One region of the Amycolatopsis sp. NPDC005232 genome, then DNA from elsewhere that is predicted to be linked to it. Evidence: riboswitches for the same ligand, from Rfam matches in the RefSeq annotation. Region 1 holds a riboswitch; the other holds the start of a gene.

Region 1 (4,532 bases):
GGTCAGCGACCTGAAGTACTTCGACGGCAGCCTCGGCCAGATCGACCGCGTGCCGGACGACCTCAAGGCGCTCTACGCCACCGCGTTCGAGATCGAGTCGAAGTGGATCGTGGACGCGGGCTCGGTCCGGCAGAAGTGGATCGACCAGGCGCAGTCGCTGAACCTCTACATCGCGGCGCCGAGCGGGCGCAAGCTCGACGAGCTGTACCGCTACGCGTGGCACAAGGGCCTCAAGACCACGTACTACCTGCGCGCGCAGTCGGCGACGCACGTGGAGAAGAGCACCCTGCGCGGCACCGACGGCAAGCTGAACGCGGTCTCGGCCGCCCCGGCCGCCGCCGCTGCTCAGGCTGCTCCGGCCGCGACGCCGGCCCCGGCGCCTTCGCCCACGCCGTCGCCTTCGCCCTCGGCCGCTGTCCCGGCGAGCCCCGCCGCGGCCGTGCCCGCCGCGGTCCCGGCCGCCAAGCCCGCCGAGCCGAAGGAAATGCCGAAGGTCGACGACATCGACTTCGTCGCCACCGAAGGCGCCGCCTGCCGCATCGACGACCCCGACTGCGAAGCCTGCCAGTGACCTCCTCGTGAGGGGTGCGGCGGGCGAGAACCCGCCGCACCCCTCACGAGCCTTTTTCTTGGAGCCTCTTGATGACCAACGTGGAGACCACGGACGCCACCGGCCTCGGCGAGATCGAGGTCGGCGCCGCCCGGATCAACGTCGACGACAAGCGCATGATCAACGCGCGCGCCGACGTGAACCAGCTGCTGCCCATGAAGTACCGCTGGGCGTGGGACAAGTACCTCGCCGCGTGCAACAACCACTGGATGCCGACCGAGGTCGCCATGCAGGCCGACATCGCGCTGTGGAAGTCGCCCGACGGCCTGACCGAGGACGAGCGCCAGATGCTCAAGCGCAACCTCGGCTTCTTCGCCACCGCGGAGTCGTTGGTGGCCAACAACATCGTGCTCGCGGTGTACCGCCAGATCACCAATCCCGAGTGCCGCCAGTACCTGCTGCGCCAGGCGTTCGAGGAAGCCGTGCACACGCACACCTTCCAGTACATCTGCGAAAGCCTCGGCCTGGTCGAGGGCGAGCTGTTCAACATGTACCGCGAAGTGCCGTCCATCTCCGAGAAGGACGCGTGGGCGCTGAAGTACACGCAGAACCTCGAGAACCCGGACTTCGAGACCGGCACGCAGGAGGCCGACCAGGCGTTCCTGCGCGACCTCGTGGCTTTCTACGTGATCTTCGAGGGCATGTGGTTCTACACCGGCTTCGCGCAGATCCTCTCGCTCGGCCGCCGCAACAAGATGGTCGGCATCGCCGAGCAGTACCAGTACATCCTGCGCGACGAGTCGATCCACCTGAACTTCGGCATCGACTGCATCAACCAGATCAAGATCGAGAACCCGCACCTGTGGACCGAGCAGTTCCAGGCGGAGATCCGGCAGATGCTGACCGACGCGTGCGAGCTGGAAGTCCGCTACGCGCGCGACACCATGCCGCGCGGCATGCTGGGCCTCTCGGCGCAGCTGTGCGAGCAGTACATGCACTTCATCACCGACCGGCGCGCCCAGCAGATCGGCCTCGCGCCGATCTTCGGGGAGACGGAGAACCCGTTCCCGTGGATGTCGGAGGCGATGGACCTGAAGAAGGAGAAGAACTTCTTCGAGACCCGCGTGATCGAGTACCAGTCCGGCGGCGCGCTGGACTGGGATTGATCAAAGCGGACTGATCCCGGACTCTGGGACCGGGGTGCGGCTTGTGCCGCCGGCAACCCCGACCCGCTAGGCTCGGCCACGCCACTGGTTCGCCAGGGCGTGGCCGAGCTTCTTTCGGTCGTGCCCCGGTGAGGCAACAGGGAACCCGGTGTGAATCCGGGACTGCCCCGCAGCGGTGAGTGGGAACGAAAGCCGTCACCACGATTTCGTGGTCAAGCACTGGGCGCGAGCCCGGGAAGCGACGGCGAGTAGGCGCGAGCGGTTCGCCCACGAGTCCGAAGACCTGCCCGTGGTACGTGCGCCGACGGCGTGCGTGAGTCCGGGCCCCGTGGGAGCAGGCCTGAGGCGAAACGCGGTTCTCGCGTGCCCGGGCTCGTTGGCGAGCTCGCGAGGAGAGAGCCCTGTGACCACCATCGGCACCACCATCCTGGGATACCCGCGCATCGGCCCGGCCCGGGAGCTCAAGCGCGCCCTGGAGCGCTACTGGGCCGGCACCACCGGCGAAGCGGAGTTGCTCGCCACCGGCCGCGAACTGCGCGCACAGACCTGGTCGCGGCTGCGCGACGCCGGGCTGGAGTCGATCCCGTCCGGCACGTTCTCCCACTACGACCACGTGCTCGACACCGCCGAGCTGTTCGGTGCGCTGCCGGAGCGCTTCACGCGCCTCGGCCTCTCACCGCTGGACACGTACTTCGCCGCCGCGCGCGGCGTGCAGGACGAGCCGGCGCTCGAGATGACCAAGTGGTTCGACACCAACTACCACTACCTCGTGCCCGAGCTGGGTCCCGGCTCGCGCTTCACGCTGTCGGGCACGAAGCCGCTCGACGAGGTGCGCGAAGCCCGGGAGCTGGGGATCGAGACGCGGCCGGTACTCGTCGGGCCGGTCACGTTTTTGCTGCTCAGCAAGGCGACGCAGCCCGGCTTCGAGCCACTGGAGCTGCTCGACGAGCTGCTGCCCGCCTACGCGGAGCTGCTGGCCGCGCTGAAGGCCGAGGGCGTCGAGTGGGTGCAGCTCGATGAACCGGCGTTCGCCGGTGACCGCACCACGAAGGAGCTCAACGCGCTGACCCGCGCGTACCACGTGCTGGCCAAGGCCGAGGACCGCCCGAAGCTGCTCGTCGCCGGGTACTTCGGCGGACTCAGCCGCGGGCTCGGTGTGCTGGCCCGCTCCCCCATCGAGGCGCTGGCCGTGGACCTCGTCACCGACGAGTCCTTTGTGGACGCAGTGGCCACGGAAGGCGCGTTGCGCGACAAGGAGGTGCTCGCCGGCGTCGTCGACGGGCGCAACGTGTGGCGCACCGACCCGGACCGAGCGTTGGAACGCGCCGCGCGGCTGGCCGGCACCGCGCAGCACGTGAGCGTCACGACGTCGTGCTCGCTGCTGCACGTTCCCTACGACGTCGAGGCCGAGAACCTCGATTCACGACTCGGGAGCTGGCTCGCGTTCGCCGACCAGAAGGTCGCCGAGGTCGTGCTGCTCGGGCGGGCGCTGCGCGGCGAAGACGTCGACCTGTCGGCGGCGCGGGCGGCCGTCGCGGACCGCGCGACGAACCCGGCAGACGCGGCCGTGCGGGAGCGGCCGGCGGCGCTGACACCGCAGGACGCCGTGCGTGAGCCGTACGAGCAACGGGCGGCCGCGCACCGGGAATCCCTCGGCCTGCCGCCGCTGCCGACCACCACGATCGGCTCGTTCCCGCAGACCACCGACGTCCGCAAGGCCCGCGCCGCGTACCGCGCGGGCACGCTCGACGAACCCGCGTACGTGGCCCAGATGCATGCCGAGATCGACCGCGTGGTGCGGCTGCAGGAGGAGCTGGGCCTCGACGTGCTGGTGCACGGCGAGCCCGAGCGCAACGACATGGTGCAGTACTTCGCCGAGCAGCTCGCCGGGTTCGCCTCGACCGAGCACGGCTGGGTGCAGTCCTACGGCTCGCGCTGCGTCCGCCCGCCGATCCTCTACGGCGACGTCTCGCGCCCGCGGCCGATGACCGTGCCGTGGGCGCGGTACGCGCAAAGCCGCACCACCAAGCCGATCAAGGGCATGCTCACCGGCCCGGTCACGATCCTCGCGTGGTCGTTCGTGCGCGACGACCAGCCGCTCGCGGACACCGCGCTGCAGGTCGCGTTCGCGATCCGCGACGAGGTGACCGACCTCGAAACCGCGGGCGTGCGCGTGGTCCAGGTCGACGAGCCGGCCCTGCGGGAGCTGCTGCCGCTGCGCGCGGCCGGGCACGAGGCCTACTTCGACTGGGCGGTGCGGGCGTTCCGCGTCGCGACGGCCGGAGCCGCCGAGGGCACCCAGATCCACACGCACATGTGCTATTCGGAGTTCGGCGAGGTGCTCTCGGCGATCGACGGCCTCGACGCCGACGTGACCAGCATCGAAGCCGCGCGCTCGAAGATGGAGGTGCTCGCCGACCTGTCGGCCGGTGGGTTCGCGCGCGGCGTCGGCCCCGGCGTCTACGACATCCACTCGCCCCGCGTGCCGGGCGTCGACGAAATCGCGGACCTGCTGCGCACGGCGGCCGCCGCCGTGCCGGCGCACCGGCTGTGGGTGAACCCCGACTGCGGCCTCAAGACGCGCCGCTACGCCGAGGTGGAGCCCGCTTTGCGCCACCTCGTCGCGGCAGCCCGCCAGGTCCGCGCCGAGCAGGGCTGAGCAACCCCGGGCAACGGTGCCGGGCGGCGCGAACCACCGCCCGGCACCGGATCTTCGTCAAGGATCACCCGGATGGAGCCGGCCAAAGGTATTGTCATTCGGTCAACAGCGCGGCACGGTGGACGTCGGACCGGGGTTCCGCCAGTGAAGGCAGGTC
Region 2 (4,532 bases), on a different contig from region 1:
GACCGCGGCCCGCGTACGCCTCGGTCAGCGCGGTGATCTCCGCCGGTGACGGCTCGGCGCCGTCGTCGGGGATCGCGTAGTTGAGCATCGGGTGGCCGGTGGTGCGGGAGAAGGTCGCGAGGAACGGGCCGATCCGTTCGACGTCACGGCCTCGGGGTGCGGTGGCACGGACATACGCCTGAAGGGAGGACATGCTGGGTGATCCCTTTCGGGGTCGAAGGAGACCCACGCGCGCTGCCGAGAAGGGCAGGGCATGGGAAGGACGGCTGACGGGCTCGCGTCAGGCCTGACCTCGGCCGTCGCGAGCAGCGGCGGCAAACATAGGCGTTCCTTCGTCCGAAGATCCGAGAGCTTTCAGTGTCCCAGCAGGGGCAATCGAATTAACTCAGCGCCGTTCGCGGTGGCCGATCCCGGCGTAGCGCGTGTCCCACACCGAACGCGGCACGCGCAGGCGGACAGGCGCGTTGCAGACGGTCCGCCGCACCTGCTGCGGGATCGCGACCACGGGCACCACGTCGAAGTAGCGCCAGCCGCGGCGGGTCAGTGCGGCGCCGAGCGTGGCGCCGATGGTGTTGAGCAGCACGTCGTCGGTCGAGGTCACACGGCCGCTGTGGATGAGGAACTGCGTGGCCTCCACCAGCACGGACGAGCTCAAGGCGGCGAGCGCGATCCGGCTGAGCGACCGCAGCCGGCGCAGGCGCAGCGGCGCGAGCGCGCCCAGTGGACACAGGAGCAGCAGGTTGCCGACGACTTGCCAGAGCGAACCGTCGTCGGAAAGCGCGGCGGAGAGGTCGGCACCGGGCACGAGGTCGAGGGTGCTCCCCGAAGCGGCGCCGACGGGCATGATGACCAGGCAGAGCACGAGCGCGCCGATCGTCACCGCCGTAACGTCGACGGCCGCGGTCGCCGACGCGTGGCCGAGGCTGATGCCGCTGCTTCTTCGCCGCCTCCGTGCGGCGAGCAAGGGCCAGCAGAGCAGCGCGTACGGCAACGCGATGGCCGTGATCGGGATGATCCCCCAGAAAGCGCGCAGCAAGGCACCCATGCGCTTCCCTTCTCGAACCCCTCTGAACTGCTTCTTCCCGCCTTCCCAAGATCAACCTTCGCATTGCCGGTTCGAGTCGGCATGCTCAGCGGGCCGCACTATTCGGTGATCTTTCCGGTGGCGCGAAACGGCTTCCCGTGGTTCGGTCGAGGCGCGGACCGTCCATAGTGGATGCTGTGGACAACCCTGTGGAAGGATTTCGCCGACTTGGTGAAAAGCCTTGTTCCACAACGGAAAACAAGGGTTCGAGCCTGTGTACTACCCGGCGAGCTCGCGCGCCTTCTCGATGAGTGCGGACAGGTGCAGGCCACGGTGGACGTCGCACGGATGCGTGGTCGTTCCACTCGCGACCATGGCCGCGAAGTCGTCCAGCAGTGCCGTGTAGGACTCCCCGGCGGTGCCCGGTTTGCGGCCGAGCGTCCGGTAGCCGTGCTCGCCGTAGACCGCGACCTCGACCACGCTCGGCTGAACCGGCAGCCGCAGCGACAGCGTCGCGGTGCTCGTGGCGCCGCCCTCGTGGGCGAACATCAGCTGCCACAGGTCGTCGGGGCCGCGGTGGGCCGCGAGCACGTCGGTGATGCGGCCGAGGGCGGCGTCGAGCAGGTCGAACGCGTGCGGGCCGATGTCGGCGAGCGCGCCGCCGGACGCGTCGAGGCGCCAGGCCGAGGTCGAGTACTGCCCGCCGAGCAGCGCGCCCGACAGCCAGCGCGCGCCACCGCCGCGCCAGCCGCCCGAGGCGGCGAGGCCGTCGAGCCACTCGCGCGTCTGCTGGGAGAACCGCAGCGTGAGCATCACGAGCGACGCGACGCCGGCTTTGTCCACGGCGTCGGCCAGCCGCTGGGCGCTCACCAGGTCGGCGGCGATGGGCTTCTCGAGGATCAGGTGCTTGCCGGCCTCGGCCGCGCGCGTCGCGATCTCCGCCTGCACGGCGGGCGGCACGGCGAAGGCGAGGGCGTCGACCAGCGAGAACAGCTCGTCGAGGTCGTCGGTGCCGACGGCTCCGTGGGCCTCGGCCAGCGGACGGGCGCTGGTGATGCGGCGCGCCCACACGGCGGTGAGCTCGGTGCCGGGGTGTTCGGTCAGGCCCGGCGCGTGCACCGTGGTCGCCCAGGGACCGGTTCCGACGAGGCCGATGCGCAGCTGTCCGACGTCCACGCCCGGAAGTGTAGGTGTGTCCGGCGCCGCTTCCGGCGGGTACCTCCGGTGGGTTAACGTCGGTCAGCTGTACACCACGATCGGGGGAAGCCGGTGTGAATCCGGCGCTGACCCGCAACCGTGAGCGGCCGCCCCGTGCGGCCGTGAGCCGGATCGCCCGCCGTGGTCCGACTCGATGCGAGGTTCATCAACGATGCGGTTGTTCCCTGTCTTTGCTGCCCGGCTCCTTGCCGTGGCCGCGCTCCTGGTCACCGCCGGTCTGTCCGGGGCGAGTCCCGCCACCGCGACTGTGCCCGGGAAGGGCACAGCGGGGTACTGCCCCGACGCCACGGGCGTGACGGTGGTCGTCGACTTCCAGGACCTCGGTGGCGACACCCTGATCCGCTGCGCGCCCGGGCCGCAGGCCGACGGCGTGGCGGCCATGCAGAACGCGGGCCTCGACATAGCGGGCGTCGGCAAGTACGGCCTCGCGCTGATCTGCAAGATCGAGGGCAAACCGGCCGACCAGTCGTGCTCGGGGATGCCGCCGGAGAGCGCGTCGTGGAGCTTCTGGACGGCGACCGAGGGTGGCACGTGGGCTTCGAGCCAGGTCGGCGTGCAGGGCTGGAAGCCGCCGGCCGGGAGTTTCGAGGGCTGGTCGTTCGCGCACAACAAGTCCTTCCAGGACTACCCGCCGCCGCGGGTGGCGCCGGTGCGGAAGGCCAACGCGCCTGTTCCCGCGGCCGCGGCCACGGATTCCGGCGGCAGCGGCTTCCCGTGGAGCCTGGTGATCGGACTCGTCGTGATCGCGGTGCTCGTCGTCGCGGGTGTGGTCGTCGGGCTGCGGCGCAGGCGTGCTGCCCGGTAACGCGCGGGCTCTGCACCCGGGCGCGTGGTGGGTGTGGGCGCTCGCGCTCGCCGTCGCCGCCAGCCGCACCACCAACCCGCTGCTGCTCGCGCTGGTGATCGCCGTGGCCGGGTTCGTGGTGGTGAACCGCCGGGGCGACGCGCCGTGGGCGCTGGCTTTTCGCGTGTATGCGCTGGTCGCGGGCGTGATCGTGGTGTCGCGCGTGCTGTTCCGCATCCTCATCGGCGGCGAGGACGGTGGCCACGTGCTCTTCACGCTGCCGGTCATCCCGCTGCCCGCCGCGGCCGCCGGGATCGAGCTGCTGGGGCCGACGTCGGCCGAGGAGTTGCTCGGCGGCTTCTACGACGGGCTGCGGCTCGCCACGATCGTGCTCTGCGTCGGCGCCGCCAACGCGCTGGCCAACCCGAAGCGCCTGCTCAAGGCCGTGCCCGGCGCGTTGGCCGAGGTCAGCACGGCCGTCACGGTGGCGCTTTCGGTGGCGCCGCAGCTGGTGGAGAGCGTGCAGCGGGTGCGGCGCGCGCGACGGCTGCGGGCGGCCCGCGGGCGGGGGCTGAGGTTCGTGAAGGGGGTTTTCGTGCCGGTGCTCGCGGACGCGATGGACCGCTCGCTCCTGCTGGCCGCGGCCATGGACTCGCGCGGCTACGGCCGGCGCGGCTACCTCGCGCCGCGCGTGCGCGTGCTGATCGCGACCTGCGTGCTCGCGGGGCTGTTCGGGGTCGCCGTCGGGGTGTACGGGGTGCTCGACGGGTCGTCGAGCTGGCTCGGCGCGCCGATGCTGGTGGCCGGCCTGGCCGTGGCGTCCGCCGGGTTCGTGCTGGGCGGGCGGCGGATCCAGCGGACGGCGTACCGGCCTGATCCGTGGCGGTTGCCGGAGACGTTGGTGGTGCTGTGCGGGGTCGCGTCGGCCGGGCTGCTGCTGGCTTCTCCGGCGGCGCAGCTGGCCACGTCGGTGAGCCCACCGAGCTGGCCGACGTTGCCCTTGCTGCCGACGTTGGCCCTGTTGATCGCGGTGTTGCCGGCGTGGCTCGCGCCGCGGCCGCTGCCGGTCGCCCAGGTGGCTCGATGATCGAGTTTTCGCAGGTCACCGTCACCTATGACGGAGCTTCCTCGCCGGTGCTGCGCGGCGTCGATCTCGTGGTGGAGGAAGGCGAGCTGTGCCTCGTGGCCGGACGCACCGGGGTCGGCAAGTCGACGTTTCTCGGCGCCATCAACGGGCTCGTACCCCACTTCACCGGCGGGACGCTGGCCGGGCGTGTGCTCGTCGACGGCCTGGACACGGCCACGCACCCGCCGCGTGAGCTGGCCTCCGTGGTCGGCGTCGTGGGGCAGGACCCGCTGGCCGGGTTCGTCACGGACACCGTCGAGGAAGAGCTCGCGTACGCGATGGAGCAGCTGGCCGTGGCGCCCGACGTGATGCGCAAGCGCGTGGAGGAGACGCTCGACCTGCTGGGCATCGCCGAGCTGCGCGACCGTCCACTTCGGACG

The links. Region 1 has a riboswitch for cobalamin ahead of metE (5-methyltetrahydropteroyltriglutamate--homocysteine S-methyltransferase). Riboswitches for the same ligand answer to the same signal wherever they lie in the genome.
Region 2: another riboswitch for cobalamin. It lies ahead of ABZU76_RS04385 (hypothetical protein); the one in region 1 lies ahead of metE (5-methyltetrahydropteroyltriglutamate--homocysteine S-methyltransferase).

Annotation. Positions count from the first base shown of each region.
Region 1 covers NZ_JBEXHL010000042.1:56,825-61,356, reverse strand. The annotation lists gene ABZU76_RS44805 (ribonucleoside-diphosphate reductase subunit alpha) at 1-571, shown strand, start outside; gene ABZU76_RS44800 (ribonucleotide-diphosphate reductase subunit beta) at 643-1,716, shown strand; cobalamin riboswitch at 1,826-2,022, shown strand; gene metE (5-methyltetrahydropteroyltriglutamate--homocysteine S-methyltransferase) at 2,120-4,375, shown strand.
Region 2 covers NZ_JBEXHL010000002.1:152,816-157,347, reverse strand. The annotation lists gene ABZU76_RS04400 (GNAT family N-acetyltransferase) at 1-193, opposite strand, end outside; gene ABZU76_RS04395 (VanZ family protein) at 386-1,045, opposite strand; gene ABZU76_RS04390 (Gfo/Idh/MocA family oxidoreductase) at 1,304-2,200, opposite strand; cobalamin riboswitch at 2,244-2,380, shown strand; gene ABZU76_RS04385 (hypothetical protein) at 2,433-3,047, shown strand; gene ABZU76_RS04380 (CbiQ family ECF transporter T component) at 3,037-4,113, shown strand; gene ABZU76_RS04375 (ATP-binding cassette domain-containing protein) at 4,110-4,532, shown strand, end outside.